Regions from separate parts of the Novosphingobium sp. NFX11 genome, predicted to be linked through region 1. Evidence: riboswitches for the same ligand, from Rfam matches in the RefSeq annotation. Region 1 holds a riboswitch; each other region holds the start of a gene.
What was found. Region 1 has a riboswitch for cobalamin ahead of KZO24_RS16115 (TonB-dependent receptor plug domain-containing protein). Riboswitches for the same ligand answer to the same signal wherever they lie in the genome.
Positions count from the first base shown of each region.

Region 2: it holds a riboswitch for cobalamin, as region 1 does, so the genes downstream of both, KZO24_RS02275 (TonB-dependent receptor domain-containing protein) here and KZO24_RS16115 (TonB-dependent receptor plug domain-containing protein) in region 1, are expected to answer to the same signal.
Region 3: it holds a riboswitch for cobalamin, as region 1 does, so the genes downstream of both, KZO24_RS12400 (HoxN/HupN/NixA family nickel/cobalt transporter) here and KZO24_RS16115 (TonB-dependent receptor plug domain-containing protein) in region 1, are expected to answer to the same signal.
Region 4: it holds a riboswitch for cobalamin, as region 1 does, so the genes downstream of both, cobW (cobalamin biosynthesis protein CobW) here and KZO24_RS16115 (TonB-dependent receptor plug domain-containing protein) in region 1, are expected to answer to the same signal.

Region 1 is NZ_CP080384.1:3,131,420-3,135,816, reverse strand. Features, by position in the region: gene mdoH (glucans biosynthesis glucosyltransferase MdoH) at 1-79, shown strand, start outside; gene KZO24_RS16125 (hypothetical protein) at 58-597, opposite strand; partial or broken gene KZO24_RS16120 (nucleotide-binding protein) at 858-1,376, opposite strand; cobalamin riboswitch at 1,449-1,640, shown strand; gene KZO24_RS16115 (TonB-dependent receptor plug domain-containing protein) at 1,812-3,797, shown strand; gene KZO24_RS16110 (DUF1636 domain-containing protein) at 4,040-4,397, shown strand, end outside.
Region 2 is NZ_CP080384.1:455,418-459,814, forward strand. Features, by position in the region: gene KZO24_RS02270 (cell wall hydrolase) at 1-1,006, opposite strand, end outside; cobalamin riboswitch at 1,294-1,485, shown strand; gene KZO24_RS02275 (TonB-dependent receptor domain-containing protein) at 1,592-3,436, shown strand; partial or broken gene KZO24_RS02280 (helical backbone metal receptor) at 3,762-4,295, shown strand.
Region 3 is NZ_CP080384.1:2,416,347-2,420,743, forward strand. Features, by position in the region: gene KZO24_RS12380 (ribonucleotide-diphosphate reductase subunit beta) at 1-27, opposite strand, end outside; gene KZO24_RS12385 (sigma-70 family RNA polymerase sigma factor) at 240-812, opposite strand; gene KZO24_RS12390 (hypothetical protein) at 953-1,213, opposite strand; gene KZO24_RS12395 (nuclear transport factor 2 family protein) at 1,469-1,867, shown strand; cobalamin riboswitch at 1,936-2,178, shown strand; gene KZO24_RS12400 (HoxN/HupN/NixA family nickel/cobalt transporter) at 2,365-3,417, shown strand; gene KZO24_RS12405 (hypothetical protein) at 3,754-4,200, opposite strand; gene KZO24_RS12410 (alpha/beta fold hydrolase) at 4,391-4,397, opposite strand, start outside.
Region 4 is NZ_CP080384.1:1,653,923-1,658,319, forward strand. Features, by position in the region: gene KZO24_RS08460 (sensor histidine kinase) at 1-323, shown strand, start outside; gene fahA (fumarylacetoacetase) at 472-1,776, shown strand; cobalamin riboswitch at 1,816-2,063, shown strand; gene cobW (cobalamin biosynthesis protein CobW) at 2,250-3,299, shown strand; gene cobN (cobaltochelatase subunit CobN) at 3,532-4,397, shown strand, end outside.

The sequences.
Region 1 (4,397 bases):
CGGCATCGTCGAGGCCAGCGAAGATCCGCGCAAGGAGGCCGCGATCCTCACCGAAGGTCAGTCGCTGGTCGAAGCCTGAACGAAAAACCGCGCCGCCGCTTCGGGAGCGGACGGGAAGTAGCCATGCATGTAGCTCGCCGTGAGCGAGCCGACGCGATAGAGCGCTTCCCCGTCCCGCCCGTCCGGCGTGCTGGCGCGAGCCTCCGGGACGAGCCCGGTTTCCAGCCGCGAATAATGAAACGTGTGCCCGCGCAAGGTCCCTCCCGGCAGCGCGATGTGCTGCATGCCGAGGGCGGCGAAACGCCGCTGCATCGCGGCGTGCCCCTCCAGCAATCCGAGCAGATCGGCCCGATACCCCTCTACGTCCGTCAGCGATGCACAGGCGTAGAGCATGCCCCCGCACTCGGCGAGAATCGGCCTGTCCGCCGCATGATGTGCCCGGATCGCTTCCAGCATCGGCGCATTGGCGGCAAGCGTCTGCAGATGCAGTTCCGGATAACCTCCGGGGAGCCAGATCGCCTCGCAATCGGGCAATCGCGCGTCATGAAGCGGTGAGAAGAAGGCGAGCTGCGCGCCTGCCCGTTCCAGCCATCGCAAGTTGGCGTGGTAGATGAAGGCGAAAGCCTCGTCCCGCGCGATGGCGATGCGCAGACCCCCAGATTGGGGCTTTCCTCCGGGACCTCGGGCGCCGGGAAGCTCACCGGCGGCGGCAGGTCCAGCACGGCATCAGGCAGCAGGCTCGCCGCCCGATCCAGTCGCGCGTCGAGATCCGCGACCTCGGCTGCCTGCACCAGCCCGAGGTGCCGCTCGGGCAGCGTCACTCCGGCCTCGCGCGGGAAAGTGCCGAGCCACTTCACCGACGGAGGCACGCCCTGCTCCAGCAATTCCGCGTGCCGCGCGCTGCCGACGCGGTTGGCGATCACCGCATGGACCTCCAGCCCCGGCCGATACGTCGCAAGACCGTGGACCACCGCCCCGAAAGTCTGCGCCATCGCCGATCCATCGACCACCGCAAGCACCGGAAGGCCGAAGCGCCCGGCGAGGTCGGCGGCGCTGGGATCGCCGTCGAACAGGCCCATCGCGCCTTCGACGAGGATCAGCTCGGCCTCGTGCGCCGCTTCGTGGAGAAGGGCGCGACACTGCGCTTCTCCGCACATGAAAAGGTCGAGTTGATGGACCGGCGCGCCACTCGCGACTTCGAGCACCATGGGGTCGAGGAAGTCCGGCCCAACCTTGAAAACGCGCACTTTTCTGCCCGCTTTGAGGTGCCTTCGGGCCAATGCCGCGGTCACCAGCGTCTTGCCCTGACCCGAGGACGGAGCGCTTATCAGGTAGGCCGGGCAGGCCGGGGCATCGTCTTGGCGCGGAGTGTCCATCGCCTCCGCACCTATGGTTTCCCGCAGGTTGGCGCAAGCATTGGCCTCTTGCGCGGCAGCCCGGCGCACGATACTTGCCGCGCCGCGACAGGTTCCCCGCGAGGGGATTGAAAGGGAACGCGGGTGAAATACCCGGGCTGCCCCTGCAACTGTAAGCGGAGAGCCGTTCGGCCACATGCCATTGGGGATGCAAGTCCCTGAGAAGGCGGCCGAAATGGGCGAAGACCCGTGAGCCAGGAGACCTGCCCGTCGCCGTCGTTCTTCGACCGGACAGGGTGTGCCGGACGAACGGGGAAGTCATTCCTCGCGCAACGACAGCCATCGTTCCGGCGGCCTGAGGGGGCTTGCGGGAGGTGTCGCGCTGTCTGTCCGCGCCCACTGCCCATGATCCTTCACCAGCCGGCGGAGCACCGCCGTTTGCATGAAGGAATACCAGTGAAACAGTACCTTGCCACGACCGCAGCCACCATCACGCTGCTCGTTTCGGCCTCTCCGGCGCTTGCGGACACAGCGGCACCCAACGATACCACAACGGCACCTGGCGACACCGAGAGTACACCAGGCGCGGCCGACAACATCCTCGTCAGCGCGCTTCGCACCCCCGTCGCGATCGAGCGCGTCTCCGCCACCGTGACCGTGCTGGGCGAGCCCGCGATCGTCGCCCTGCAGCCCATCGCCCTGACCGATGCCCTGCTGCGTACCCCCGGCGTCTCGATGTCGCGCAACGGCGGATACGGCACCACCACTTCTCTGCGCATCCGCGGCGCCGATGCGGGCGAGACCGTGATGGTGATCGACGGCATGCGCTTGTCCGATCCCTCGGCGACGGCGGGCGGCTACGGCTTCTCCAACCTGCTGCTCGACGACGTCGACCGCATCGAGATCCTGCGCGGGCCGCAGTCGATCCTGTGGGGCAGCGACGCGACCGGCGGTGTCGTCAACGTGCGCATCCGCCGCCCGACCGAGCCGCTCGAAGGCAGCTTCGCCGTTGAGGCGGGAACCCATGACACCGTCTCCGCCCGCGCGGGCGTGGGCGGCACCTCGGACCTCATCGACTGGCGCCTCTCCGCCTCGCGCTTCACCACCGACGGTATCTCCGCCCGCGCGAACGGGACCGAGGCCGACGGTTTCCAGCGCAGCGCCGCCAGCGGCACCGTCACGGTGCGCGTCGCCCCCGGCGTCAGCCTCGACCTGCGTGGCTACTGGGCCGACGGGAAGAACGATTTCGACGGCACTTCGGGCGACACCCTCGCTTATGGCACCACGAAGGAATGGTCGGGTTACGCCGGCCTCAACTTCGCGCTGCTGGACGGCAAGCTCGTCAACCGCGTCGCGGTGCTGCAGAACGTCACCGACCGGGAGAACTTCGACCCCACCCGCTCGATCCGCGCGATCACCTTCGACGCGCACGGCCGCCTGCGCCGCTACGAGTACCAGGGCACCTACACCTTCAGCGACGCGATCCAGGCCGTGTTCGGCGCCGAGCGCGAGGAGCAGCGGATGACCACCGCCTCGCCGACGAACTCCGCCACGCCCTATACGCTGACGCCCTACGCGGTGGACATGGACAGCCTCTACGCCGAACTGCGCGTGAGCCCGGTCAAGGGCCTCACCCTCGACGGCGGCGCGCGCTACGATCACCAGTCGCGCTTCGGCGGGCAGACCGTGTGGAGCGCGGGCGCGGCCTATACCCCCAACGAAGGCGCCACGGTGCTGCGCGCCAGCTATGACGAGGGTTTCAAGGCCCCCTCGCTCTACCAGATGTACAGCGCCTACGGCACCGCCGACCTCGCCCCGCAGAAGGCCAAGGGCTGGGAAGTGGGTGCCGAGCAGAACTTCGGCGAGGCGCTGCGCCTCACCGCCACGTGGTTCCAGCGCGACACCGACAACCTGATCGACTTCGCCTACTGCCCGACGGCTAGCGATTCAGGCGGCACGCTCCCCACCGCCTGCTACATCCCCGGCACCACGACCACGCGCTTCGGCTACTACGCCAACGTCAAGACGGCCAAGGCCAGCGGCCTGGAACTCGCCGCGTCTGCGAAGCTGGGCGTGCTGTTTGCCGAGGGCAACTACAGCTGGACCCGCGCCGAGGACCGCACCGAAGGCGCCTCGACTTATGGCCGCCAGCTGCAGCGCGTACCGCGCCACATGGCCAATGCCGAAGCGGGCATCGACCTGCCGCAAGGGCTTCGCGCCAGCGTCGCGGCGCGCTACTCGGGCGAGACCTTCAACGCCGCCACCGGCACCGCGAAGCTGGACGACTACTGGCTGATCGACTTTCGCGCGCAAGTGCGGATCAAGGAGAACCTGATGCTGCAAGGCCGCGTCGAGAACCTGACCGACAAGGACTACCAGACGGCGGCGGGTTACTCCGCGCTGGGACGGACGGTCTACGTCGGCGTGCGCAGCCGGTTCTGATGACAAGGAAGGCCCACCCCCGCCCCCTCCAGCAAGCGGGAGGAGACTTGCCCAAGACTTGGGAGCCCGCTGCCTGAAGCGGAACCGTCCTTGATAGTACCGTCGTCATTCCCGCGAAGGCGGGAACCCATCTCCCGACTTCGCCTGTTGCACCCGCATCAGTTGGGTCCCCGCCTTCGCGGGGATGACAAACTAGCTTTCAACCGCAGCAGGGCGGGCCTGCCCTCAAGAGAAACACCCCCATGCTGACCCCCGTACCTCCCGGCCCTTCGGTGGTCGTCTGCAACACCTGCCGCCACACCGCCGACGCCCGCGAGGACGAGACCGGCCAGCGGGGCGGCGCCCTGCTCGAAGCGGCGATGCGCAGCGTTCAGGCCACCGACCCGGACCTGCAGGGCGTCCAGATCCAGGCCATGCCCTGCCTCTTCGCCTGCAGCCGCCACTGCACCGTCCACGTCCGCGCACCGGGCAAGGTCGGCTACGTGCTGGGCGACTTCATGCCGGACGAAGACGCCGCCCGCGCCATCCTCGAATATGCGGCGCGCCATGCCGAAAGCGAGCACGGCCGCGTGCCCTTCAAGGAATGGCCGCAAGGCGTGA
Region 2 (4,397 bases), 780 kb from region 1:
CCGGCTCTGCCTTCACGGGCTGGGCCGTGCCGAATGCGCGCTGGACGGCGAGCGGGTCGAGTGCCGCTGCTGCAGCGGCGGCATCGGCGCTGTCGTCATGGCGATGCGGAGCGGCCATCGGCTCGCCGCCGAGGTAGGCGAAGCGGAACGTCGCCGCGCTGCCCGCCTCGCCGCGCAGCGCGTAGAAGCGGTGCGCGCCGATGGTGGAAAGGTACTGCAGGCTCGGCGCCCAGTAGGGGTTCACCTGGACGGTATGATAATGCGTGGCGAGGCCGATCGGCGTGTAGACGTAGCCTGCCAGCGCCTGGCGCGCGACGTTTTCGGCGCGGTCCCAGAACATGCGCTGCGGGCGGCGGGCGAGCGAGCCGTCGCAGGTGAACGAGAACTGGCAGCCGGTCGAACGTTCCGACCCCTCGTAGACGACGCCGCAGACGGTCTTGGGATAAGCCGGGTGGGCCATGCGGTTGAGCACGACTTGCGCCACCGCGCGCTGGCCCGCGTCGGGCTCGCTCGCGGCTTCGTAGTAGATCGCGGCGGTCATGCACTGCAGCGCGCGGGTGCGGTCGACGCCGGAGTTGTCGATGTAGATCGGCCGCGCGGTAGCCAGCGGGCCGGAGACACTGTCGTCGGCGTCGGAGCGGATGCCTTCGCCGACCTGCAGCGGGGCCTTCTCGGCTTCGAGGTAATAGAAGGCCGAGCCGGGGAAACTAGCGCCCGCCTGCTCGAACGGCATGGGCAGTGCTTCGGCGCCTTGCGGGGCGGCGTCGGCGATGGCGAAGCTGTCCCAGCCTTCCGGCGCGGCGAAGGCGGGAAGGGCGACGGCGGCGAGTGCGGTCACGGCGAAAGTCCAGCGGCGGCGCAGGACGACCGGGCGGTGCCCGATAGAGCGGGCACGGCGCGGGTAGCGGCCGACGAAATCGCGCGGGCGTTCGAACGGAGCGCCTTGCGAATCCATCACCGGCGCCGGGGCGGCGTCTGGTCCGGGAATGGAAGGGGCAGGGCTCACTCGGTTCCTTTCGGCCGCAATTCGGCAGCACCGGCCTAGCCTGTGCCCGGTGCGCGCGCATCCGGGCATTCCGGGCCGTCCCGTTGCGGTACAGCCACGCTCTGTACGCTTAAGGGCTTAAGATTTGGCTGCACCCCGTCGTCCCGGACTTGATCCGGGACCGTTGGCCGTGAACGGCCGTCCTTGCGGCGTGGCGCCTTGCCCATGGCTCGCGTCTAAAGACAGCCACCGGTCCCGGATCGAGTCCGGGACGACGAATGCTTGCCAACCCCTGTATGCCGCACTATCCGCGCGGTTACGTCATGGGTTGCCCGCAAGGGCCTAAGAGGGAAGCCGGGTGCGAATACCGGCGCTGCCCCCGCAACTGTGACCGGGGAGGCCGCCTCCACCATGCCACTGGCCCGTATGAGGGCCGGGAAGGCGGATGGCGCGACTGACGATCCGGGAGCCAGGAGACCTGCCCGAGACGGTCGTTCCGCAGCCGGACGGGGTTCTTCCGGATGCAGCGAGTGTGACGCGCCATGAGGAAGGCGCGCATGCCTCCGCCGTGAACGGCACAAGCACGTTCAAAGGTTCGGAGGACATATGAAGTATCTGTTTCTGCTCGGCACCGCGCTTGCGGTGAGTACGCCTGCGCTGGCACAGGATGACGAGCCGCTGCTGCTCGACACGCATCCGCGCACGGACATCACGGTCACGGCCACGCGCACCCCGACGCCCCTTAGCCAGGTCGGCCAGTCCGTCAGCGTCGTCACCCGCGACCAGATCGAGCGCACGCAGGCGACCACCGCCACTGACGTGCTTGCCCGCATCCCCGGCATCTCGACCGTGCAGTCGGGCGGTTTCGGCCAGCCCGCGAGCGTTTTCGTGCGCGGTGCCGAGAACGCGCAGTCGCTGGTGCTGATCGACGGCGTGCGCATCAACGATCCCGGCGACGTCGGCGGCGGCTTCGACTTCGGCGCGCTGCCGATCGGCCAGTTCGACCGTGTCGAGGTCGTGCGCGGTTCCTCGGGAGTGCTGTGGGGCAGCCGCGCGGTGGGCGGCGTCATCAACTTCATCACCGCCCGCCCGACCGAACAGTGGACCGCGCGCGGCCAGGCCGAGTATGGCTGGCGCGACCGCAAGCAGGCGAGTGTCTCGGCGGCGGGTCTCGTCGGCCCGGTCGGGCTGACGCTGGGCGGCAACTGGCTCAAGGGCGACGGTTTCTCTGCCTTCAACGAGCGCCGCGGCGGCACAGAGAAGGACGGCTTCGAGAGCAAGAGCGCCAATGCCCGCGCCTCGATCGAGTTCGCGCCGGGCCTCTCGGCCGATGCGGGCGGGTTCTACACCAAGGCGAACTACGATTACGACAACACCGGCGCCGATGCCCTCAACGTCGGGATGAAGCGCGATACGCTGGGCTATGCGAACTTGCGCTATGCGGGCCTCGACGGAAGGCTGAACGCACGTGTCGGCTATGGCATCAACGACACGCGCCGCATCTCCGATGACGCGGTGTTCGGCCCCTACACCACCAACGGCCGCACCGAGCGCTTCGAGGGCCAGGTCAGCTTCGCGCCCATCGAGCAGGCCAGCGTGCTGGTCGGCGGCGAGACCGAGAAGCAGAAGTTCGACGACAACTATGGCTCGAAGGATTCGACCACCATCGACAGCCTGTTCGGCAACCTGACGCTGCGTCCGTTCGCCGGCCTGACGCTGAACGGCGGCCTGCGCTACGACGACAACTCGGACTTCGGCGACCGCACGACCTTCGCCGCCAACGGCGCCTGGGTGATCGGCGGCGGCGACAGCGCCCCGGTCCTGCGGGCCAGCTACGGCGAGGGTTTCAAGGCGCCCTCGCTCTACCAGCTCTACACCAACGCGGGCTTCCGCGCGCTCGATCCCGAGACGTCGAAAAGCTGGGATGTGGGCCTGGAGCAGCCCTTCGCCGAAGGGACCGGCCGCTTCACGCTGACCTACTTCGATCGCAAGACGAAGAACCTGATCGACTATGATCTCGCGAACTGGAACTACTACAACGTCGGCCGCTCGCGGGCGCAGGGTGTGGAACTGGGGATGCAGGTGACCGACTGGCAGGGCTTCGATGTGAACCTCGCCTATACCTACCTAGACGCCGTCAACGAGGACACCGGCGCGCAGCTGGCGCGTCGTCCGAAGAGCAATCTCTACGCCAGCATCGACAAGGCCTGGGCGGTCGGTCTGAAGCTCGGCGCGGACCTGCGCGTCGGCGGCGGGCGCTACGACGATACCGCGAACACGCAGTACGTTGGTGGCAACGTAGTCGTGGGCCTGCGCGGCGCCTTCGCGGTGACGCACAACGTCGAGGTCTATGGCCGCGTCGAGAACCTGTTCGACGAGCATTACGAAGTGGTGCGCACGTACGGCACGCCGGGGCGCTCGGCCTATGCCGGCATCCGCGTGAAGATGTGAGCGAAAGGGCGGTTCCCGGCAGGCGTCGTCCCGGACTTGTTTCGGGACCGCTGGCCGTGGACCGCCCTCCTTGCAATGGTTCCCTGACCCCTCGTCATTGCGAGCGCAGCGAAGCAATCCAGGGCAGTTTGCGCGGCCCTGGATTGCTTCGCTGCGCTCGCAATGACGAGGAGCACGAGCGCAAGCGGGCTTCGGGTGGCTTGCCGTTACCCCGCTGCTCCTGACGCTCGCCGCCTGCCAACCCTGGTCGGACCCGCCGGTCGAGGGATCGGTGCGGCCGCGCATCGTTTCGCTCAACCCCTGCACCGACGCGGTGCTGGCGGAGGTGACGTCGCCGGGGCAACTGTTGGCGATCTCCCACTACAGCCACGATCCCTCGGCCAGTTCGATGGATCTCGCCCGCGCCGCGCAGTTCGCCGAAGTGTCGGACGCGGTGGAGGATGTCGTCGCGCTCGAACCCGATGTCGTGGTGGCGAGCAGCTACACGCCGCCGGCCACCGCGCAGGCCCTGCGCGACATGGGGCTGGAGGTCGTGCTCGAGCCGCTTCCCGCCGACCTTCCCGAAGCGCTCGCGCAAGTGCGGCGGCTGGCGAAGCTGGCGGGCAATCGTTCGGAAGGGGAGGAACTGGCCGGGCGGATGGAGGCTGCCGTCGCCCGTGCCAAGCCGCCGACCGGCGTGCGGCCGGTGCAGGCGCTGCTGTGGGAATCCGGGGGCATCGTCGCAGGCGACCACACGCTGATCGCCGATCTCATGCGCCGCGCCGGGTTTGCCAATGCCGCTGCCGCGCGCGGGCTTGCTCAGGCCGATTACCTGCCGCTGGAACGCGTGGTGGCCGATCCGCCGCGCGTGGTCTTCACCGTGGGGTCGCCCGCCGGCGAGGAGGACCGGATGCTGCGCCATCCCGCTCTCGCCAAAGTCCGGGGCATGATCCGCGCGCCGCTCGACCGTTCGTTGATCTGG
Region 3 (4,397 bases), 720 kb from region 1:
GGTCTTGCGGGCTTCGAGAAGGGACATGGGCGGCTCCGGTGGATCGTCTGAAATTGCGTTCACCCACAACGCTTTCACGCTTGGGCGGAAAGGCCAGAGATAGGCAAGATCGCGCGCAAATCGAGTGCGTGAATCATCTTCCCACAGGAATATGTGGGGGCAAGGAAAAAGTGCAGCCCCAAGGGGTTGTGGGTGTGATTAATTTCGCCGCCCTCGCATGAATCCCCGGATTGTGCCGGTCAGAGGACTTCGGCGACGCCTTTCAGGCTCTCTCCCAGCTTGTCGATCGCCTGCGCTTTCAGCTGGTGCACACGCGGGATCGAAACTTGCAAGACCTCGGCGATCTCAGCGAGGTTCAGTTCCTCGACGAAGTAGAGCTGCACGATCAGCTTGAGCCGATCCGGCAGGTCGGTGATCGCCGCGATGACCGCGCCGCACATCTCGACATCGACCAGCATCGCGAAGCTGTCAGGCGTTTCCGTGGCGCAGGTCATCGACTGATCGGAATAGACCTTGTCAATCGGCTCGAAGCGCATCGGGCGGGCGGCGTCCTGCAGCGAAACCAATTCGCACTCGCCAATGCCCATCGCCTGTGCCAGTTCGTCGGGCCTCGGATCGCGGCCGAGCCAGCCCCGGAGCTGCGTCTCTTTGTCGGCCAGCATGCGGCGTCGCTCGGACGTCCCGCGCGTGCCCGGCGCGGCGCACGAGGTCCAACATCGCCCCCTCACCCGCATCTTGGCGTAGGCGGCGAAGCCGTCCTCAGTCTGAAGGTCGCGCATCTGCACGCATTCGGTGAGGGCCGCCAGGCCCAACTGCGCTAGATCCTCTCCGGGCGGCCCGATGCCGTGGACGTACCAGGCTTACCGCTTAACCATCGGCAGGAGGCGGCGAACCCGGTCGGCCACGTTGCCCTCGTTAGCGCTGCGGGCGGAAAAGGACATCTGGTCGATATTCATGCGACCCAACTTTCTTCGGAGGCGCTTTCTTCAACGGGGGCGGAAAGGCCCATCGCATCATGGGGCCGGCCGGCGCAGCCGATCTCGTCGATCACTTCGATCGGCTGCGCCGCAGGCATTCGGAGATCGAGGGGACCAGGCACAGCAGCGCGGCGAGCGCGCGAAGTGCTGGGCTCCACCACTAGTGCCAGCGGCAGGGAATGCACGACGGCATCGCCGAAGACCGCTTCCACCGCATCGAGGGCGCGGCCGACCACGAAGCGCTAATCCCCACCGACCCGCATGACCCGAGGAACCGGTGGATTTCGGTGTCGGTGATGGATTGAGGAGGTGCGACTGACTGCTGGGGCTTCGACAAGCTCAGGGTGAGCGGCAGTAGCGCAAACCTCCAAACCCGCTCAGGCTGAGCTTGTCGAAGCCCCGAGCCCAAACGCATCCATTGCCACCGCGATGCCCCTCCCCTTGCTTCGCCTCCCGCATCACCACACCCTCCCCGCAAAAGGGAGAGCCTCATGCAATTCACCGGCCCCGCCGAGGACCGCGCCGCCATCCGCGAACTGATGGAGACGTACGCCGACGCCGCATCGCGGATCGACAAGGCGCAGTGGCTCGATTGCTGGGCGCCCGATGCCGAGTGGATCACCAGCCACGCCGAAGTCCGGGGCCACGAGGCCCTCTCCCGCACCTGGGACGATCTGTTCGCCACGATGGAGGCGATGGTCTTTTTCGCCATGCCCGGCGCGATCCAGGTTTCGGGCGACACTGCCAAGGGCCGCTGCCACGTGCGCGAAATCGCCCGGATCGAAGGCAAGGTGATGAAATTCGCCGCCCGCTACGACGACGAACTCGTCCGCCATGGCGCGCGCTGGCGCTTCGCCCGGCGCATTTACGCCATGAACATCGCCGAATAGCGCGCGCCTCTTGCGGCGGGACGGCCGCGCGATTAGGAAAGCCGCGTCGAAGCGCTCATCCCGAGCCTTTCGACAAAGATCGCGCCGGTGCCCCGCAAGGGGCTTAAAAGGGAACGCGGTGAGGATGTTCTCATCCAAATCCGGGGCTGTCCCTGCAACTGTAAGTGGCGAGCGCGATGCATAGGCCGGTGCCCCGAAGGTGGACACCGGCAGCCACTGGGCCGGACGCTGCGACATGCGAGGCCACGGGAAGGCCATGCATCAAGCGATGACCCGCGAGCCAGGAGACCTGCCTGCGTCCGGTCGCTCTTGCCTTGGTCCAGGGGATGGCCGCGGCACGGAACTGTCCGTCTGAGCGACGCAACGTGCGGCGGGGGCCGCATCGGCGCGAGGGACGCCGGGCGCTGCCGCGTCCGTCCGGGGCCTCCCGTGCCGACCGCGCCGACGGCGCGGCAGTCCCCGTCAGGTCGCCGACGCGAAGACGGATCATGACGCCGATGTCGCCTGCGAAAACCCCTCTAAAGAGCCGGATAACTGTGCTCTTTTCCGTACTTGTCGCCGCCAACCTCCTCGTTTGGGGCTGGGCCTTCAGCCTGTTCCACGCCAGCCCGGTGATGCTGGGCACCGCCCTCCTCGCCTGGAGCCTCGGCCTGCGCCACGCCGTCGACGCCGACCACATCGCCGCCATCGACAACGTCACTCGCAAGCTGATGCAGGAGGGCCAGCGCCCGATCACCGTGGGCCTGTGGTTCGCGCTCGGCCATTCCGCCATTGTCCTGATCGCCGCGACTACCATCGCGCTGGCAGCAGGCACTCTCGATGATTTCGAGGCGTTCGGCCGCTCGGGCGGGGTGATCGCCACGATCATTTCGGCGACCTTCCTGTTCCTGATCGCGATCATGAACCTCGCGATCCTGCGCGGGGTCTGGCAGCGCTTCGTCGAAGTACGGCGCGGCGGGACCTATGCCGAGGAAGACCTTGACATGCTGCTCGCCGGGCGCGGGCTGATCGCGCAGATCCTGCGCCCCGTGTTCCGGCTGGTGCGCCATGCCTGGCACATGGCGCCGCTCGGTTTCCTGTTCGGCCTCGGTTTCGACACCGCCACCGAAGTCGCCATCCTCGGTCTGTCCGGCGCCCATGCGGCAGACGGGATTTCGTTGGGCTCGGTACTTGTATTCCCGGCGCTGTTCGCAGTTGGCATGGCGCTGGTCGATACCGCCGACGGCGTCATCATGCTGGGGGCCTACGAGTGGGCCTTCGTCAAGCCGATCCGCAAGCTCTACTACAACATCGTCATCACGGCCATCTCCGCCATGGTGGCGCTGGTGATCGGCTCGATCCAGACCGCCGCGCTGCTGTCGGAGAAATTCGGGCTGGAGGGCGGCGTATGGTCCGGGGCGGCCTCGCTTTCGGAGCAGTTCAACACGCTGGGATTCCTGATCATCGGCCTGTTCGTGGTGTGCTGGTTACTGAGCTGGGCCGTGTTCCGCTGGGGCGGGCTGGACTCGGTAGAGATGCGGGCAACGGCCAACCCACCCCGCTGCGACTAGGTCGCAAACGACCAACCCTCGGTCCCTCCCGCAAGCGGGAGGGACCGAGAGTGGATCTTTTTCAACGCAAGAAAGCCCGGACCATGAGGAACCACGGCCTTTTCGAGATCTTCCGGGACAGGAAGGCTCTACATAACATTGCGTTATTAGTGCAGCAGCGAGAGGACGCTCTACTGGCTCTGGTTGGCCCGTGCGAGCATCGCGGTGTGGCCCTTCGGTCGTCAATGCCTATGTCACCACCAAAGTGGACGGCGCACCCGTCGTCATCCCCTCCCGGCCGGGCTTCTGACGGGACAGTTCGGGGAAACCTGTCAGCCCGGCTGCCGGTTCAGGCTGTCAGTGAAGGCGGATGGAAGTCGAGGCCAACTGGACATCAGCGGCATGCGGCGCGCGCTCGCCCTTCGCCAGCACCGCAGCGACGTGCCCGGCCAGCATCGCCAGCGCAAGCGTCGAGCCCTCAGCAATGGCCTCCTCGGAGCCGCCCGGCGGCACCACGGTCGCAAGGCAGGTGTCGTGACTGCCGCGCGACAGCATGAAGGGCATGTCCGGGCCGATGATCTCAAGCACGGCGCTCATCGCCGCGCCGCATTCGAGCATCGCATCGATACGCACACGGTCGAGCGGTATGGCACCGTCGATGCCGACGCCGTCCAACAAGGCCAGCGCTTCGCGAATACGGTCGATCTCCTCGCACGCGGCACTGCCCGCGCAATCGTGGAGGAAGTCACGCAGACGCCTCGCATGAGCGCGATCGCCGCCGACATTGTTCGAAGTACTTGCCATTGCCTTATCGTTTTCTTTCGCGTCCGAAGGGTGCGCCACAGTCCCCAGACGTGGCCCGGCGTCAATACGCAGTTCCATATAGCCCGGATTCGCTGTCCCACCTTGTTACATCTTATAGAGGCTAGGTGAAACACCCGTGTATTCAGGGCTGCGCAGACTCCTTGCGGAAATCCCCTTAGGGAAACCGCCTCTAGAGC
Region 4 (4,397 bases), 1.5 Mb from region 1:
TGGAACTGGCGCTGGCGGCGTTGGTGGAGAACGCCATCCAGTTCGGCGGCGAGGCTCAGGTCGCCGTGCTCCGCCACGAAGGGCACTGGCGCATCGAGATCGCCGATTCCGGACCGGGCATCCCTTCCGCCTATTTCGAGGCGATCCTCGACCCGTTCTTCCGCCTCGACGCGGCGCGGGCGCGGGACACCAAGGGCTTCGGCCTCGGCATCCCGACCGCGCACCGGCTGATGGCGCGCTTCGACGGCCAGCTTTCCTTCGCCGCCGCGCCCGAAGGCGGCCTGATCGCGCGCCTGGATGTGCCCCAGCCGCCAATGGGTTGACGAAGATCGTCGTCCCGGACTTGATCCGGGACCGCTGGCAGTCTTTAGATGCGAGCTTGCCGCGGGACGGCCCATCGAAAGGTGGGCTTTTCACGGCCAGCGGTCCCGGATCAAGTCCGGGACGATGAGAGAATATGGAGAGCGACCTGTGAACTGGTGGACCATCGACGAAACCCATGACCCTGCCCGCAAAAGCTGGGTCGACAGCGCCGACGGCCACCACGACTTCCCGGTCCAGAACCTGCCCTTCAGTGTGTTCTCCACCTCAGAAGAGACACCGACGCGGATCGGTGTTGCGATCGGCGACCAGATCCTGGACATCCGTGCACTGGCCACAGCAGGCCTCGTCCCCGCAAACCTCGCCGAAATCTGCAGCGATGCGGACATGGCCCGCCTGCTGGCCATCCCCGCGCAAGACCGCCGCCCCCTGCGCCATGCCCTCTCCGACCTGCTCTGCGACGAAACCCGCCGCCCGGTCATCGAGCCCATGCTGCACCCGGTCGAAGCCTGCATGCTGCACCTGCCGACACGCATCGGCGACTACACCGACTTCTATGTCGGTATCCATCACGCCAACAACATCGGCCGCCAGTTCCGCCCGGACAACCCGCTGCTGCCCAACTACAAGCATGTGCCGATCGGCTACCACGGCCGCGCGTCCTCGATCCGTCCCTCGGGTGTTCCGGTCGTGCGCCCCACCGGCCAGCGCAAGCCGCCCGAGGCCGATGCGCCGATCTTCGCGCCGACTGCAAGGCTCGACTACGAACTGGAGATGGGCGTCTGGATAGGCCGCGGCAACGACCTCGGCGAGCCCGTGCCGATCACCGATGCTGCGCAGCATATCGCCGGTTTCTGCCTGCTCAACGACTGGTCCGCGCGCGATGTGCAGGGGTGGGAATACCAGCCGCTCGGCCCGTTCCTGTCGAAGAACTTCCACTCGACGATTTCGCCATGGGTCGTCACGCCCGAAGCCCTCGCGCCCTTCCGCGCGGCCCAGCCGCCCCGACCGGAAGGCGACCCGCAGCCCCTGCCCTATCTGTCTGACGCGGATGATCAGGCCCACGGCGCGCTGGGCGTCATGCTGCAGGTCCACCTGACCACGCAGGCCATGCGCAAGGCCGGGCTTCCGCCCCATCGCCTCAGCCACGGCCCGGCGACCAACATGTACTGGACGGTGAACCAGATGGTCGCGCACCATGCATCCAACGGCTGCAACCTGACGCCCGGCGACCTGCTCGGCACCGGCACGATTTCCGCTCCCGAGCGGGAGGGTTTCGGCAGCCTCATGGAATTGTCGCAGGGCGGCAAGTCGCCCCTCACCTTGGCCAGTGGCGAGACCCGCACGTTCCTGGAGGACGGCGACGAAATCTCCATCACCGCCACCGCCGCCGCTGAGGGCTTCGTTTCCATCGGTTTCGGAGAATGCCGCGCCCGCATCCTTCCGGCACGCTGAAACCAACACTTGCGCCCACCCCTGCCTCCCGGTATCCGCCGGGAACAAGATCGCGCCGGTGCCCCGCAAGGGGCTTAAAAGGGAAGGCGGTGGGAACGGTTCGCCGTTCGAGATCCGCAGCTGTCCCTGCAACTGTAAGCGGCGAGCGCGATGCACATCGCTTCCCCCTCACCGTGCGGGGAGGCAGCCACTGAGGCCGGACGCTGCGACATGCGAGGCTTCGGGAAGGCCGTGCATCGATGCGTTGACCCGCGAGCCAGGAGACCTGCCGGCGTCTGGTCGCTCTTGCCTTGGTCCAGGGGATGGCTGCGGCACGGTTCACCGTCTGAGCGACGACACGCATGCGGCTTAGGGGCCGCAGCGGAGCAGGTCGCCGGGCGTCTTCGCGCCTGTCCGTCGCCCCTGCCCCGCGCCGGCGCGAAAGCGCCGGTACGCCCCGCCGCGAGAAGTCGCCGGCGCGGGAGTTGAGAGCCTTGAGCAAAGTACCCACCACCGTCATCACCGGCTTCCTCGGCGCCGGCAAGACCACGCTGATCCGCCACCTGCTGCAGAACGCGAAGGGCCGCCGCCTCGCCCTCGTCATCAACGAGTTCGGCGACGTCGGCGTCGACAGCGAACTGGTCAAGGGCTGCAACGACGAGGCCTGCCCCGAGGACGATATCCTCGAACTCGCCAATGGCTGCATCTGCTGCACCGTGGCCGACGACTTCCTGCCGACGATGCAGAAGCTGCTCGACCGCGAGACCCCGCCCGACCACATCATCATCGAGACGTCGGGCCTCGCGCTGCCCAAGCCACTGGTCAAGGCCTTCCAGTGGCCGGACATCCGCACCCGCGCGACGGTGGACGGCGTGATCGCCCTGATCGACGCCGATGCCGTCGCCGCCGGTCGCTTCGCCACGGACGAGGAAGCCCTCGCCGCCGCCCGCGCCGCCGATCCCAACCTCGACCACGACAGCCCGCTCGAGGAACTGTTCGAGGAACAGCTGGGCTGCGCCGACATGGTGGTGCTCAACAAGACCGACCTCGTCGATGCGGACGTGCTGGCCGAAGTCGAGAAGACCGTCGCCGCCGAGACGCGCGCCGGCGTCAAGATCGTGCGCGCGGACCACGGCGCGGTCGACATCGCCGCGCTGCTCGGCATCGTCGCGGCGGCCGAGGACGACCTCGACAGCCGCAAGTCGCACATCGACGGCCTCGACGACGATCACGACCATGACGACTTCGACACCTTCATCCTGAACGGCGGCGAAGTGGCCGATCTCGACGCGCTGCTGGCGGGCATGAAGGAACAGATCGCCGCGCATGACGTGCTGCGCGTGAAGGGCATGGTCGCGCTGGCGGGCAAGCCCAGCCGCCTCGTGCTGCAGGGCGTCGGCCCGCGCATCCAGCACTTCTTCGACCGCGCGTGGAAGCCCGAAGAACCGCGCCGCACGCAGCTGGTGGTGATCGGCCAGAAGGGGCTCGATCAGGCCGCCATCGAAGCCGCGCTGGCAGGCGTGCTGGGTTCGGTCCCGGCGTGATTCCTTCTCTCTCCCTTCGTCATTGCGAGCGGCGCAGCCGCGCGGCAATCCAGAGCCGCGCGAACCGCCCTGGATTGCTTCGCTGCGCTCGCAATGACGAGCGGTTGGGAAGCGGACGGGCGTTGAACGAAGACCTCCGGCTCTACCCCCTCCTTCGTCATTGCGAACCCGCGCAGCGGGTGAAGCAATCCAGGGCGGTTAGCTCTGCCGTCAGCCCGGCGAGCGCCGCCTAATGCACCTGCTTTCCGCCACCCCGGGCACGATCTCCAACGGCGAGGAGGCGATCGACCTCGACCAGCCTCCGGGCGACATCGTCATCCTGACGGTGGCGGACAGCGAACTCGCCTGCTTCGCCAAGGCAGCGGCAGGGCTGCCGGAGGGCGCGCCCAGCGTCCGCCTCGCCAACCTGCTGCAGTTGCGGCACCCGTATTCGGTCGATCTCTACGTCGAGAAGGTGATCGCCCACGCAAAATTCGTGTGCGTGGTGCTGCTCGGCGGCAAGAGCTACTGGCCCTACGGCATCGACGAAATCGCCCTGATCGCCCGCGAGAAGGGCATCGCCTTCGCCGCCATCGCCGACGGGCGCGAGGATGATCCGACGCTGACAGTCGCCTCCACCCTCCCCGCCGAGACGGTCGAGCACCTCCGCGACTATCTGCGGCAGGGCGGCAGCGCGAATGCCCTGTCGTTCCTCCGCACCGCCGCGCGGCTGATCGGCGAGGACTGCGGCCAGCCGGACGACCCGGTGCCGGTGGCCGACGCGGGGCTCTATCTGCAAGGCGTGGACCGGCCGAGCTTGGCCGACTTGCGCGCATCATGGCGCCCCGACGCCTCTGTCGTGCTGCTGGTATTCTACCGCGCGCTGATGATCGCGGGCACGCTCGACGCCGTGGACGCGATGGTCGCCGCATTGCAAATGCGCGGGTTCAACGTCGCCGCCGTCCATGTCCGCGCGCTGCGAGAGCCTTTCGCCATCGACTGGCTCGGCGGCCTGATGGCCGAGATTGCGCCCGACGTGATCGTCAACGCCACCAGCTTCGCCTCCTCTTCCTCGGGAGAACCGCGCGTCGGCGGCGTGCTCGAACGCGCCGACTGCCC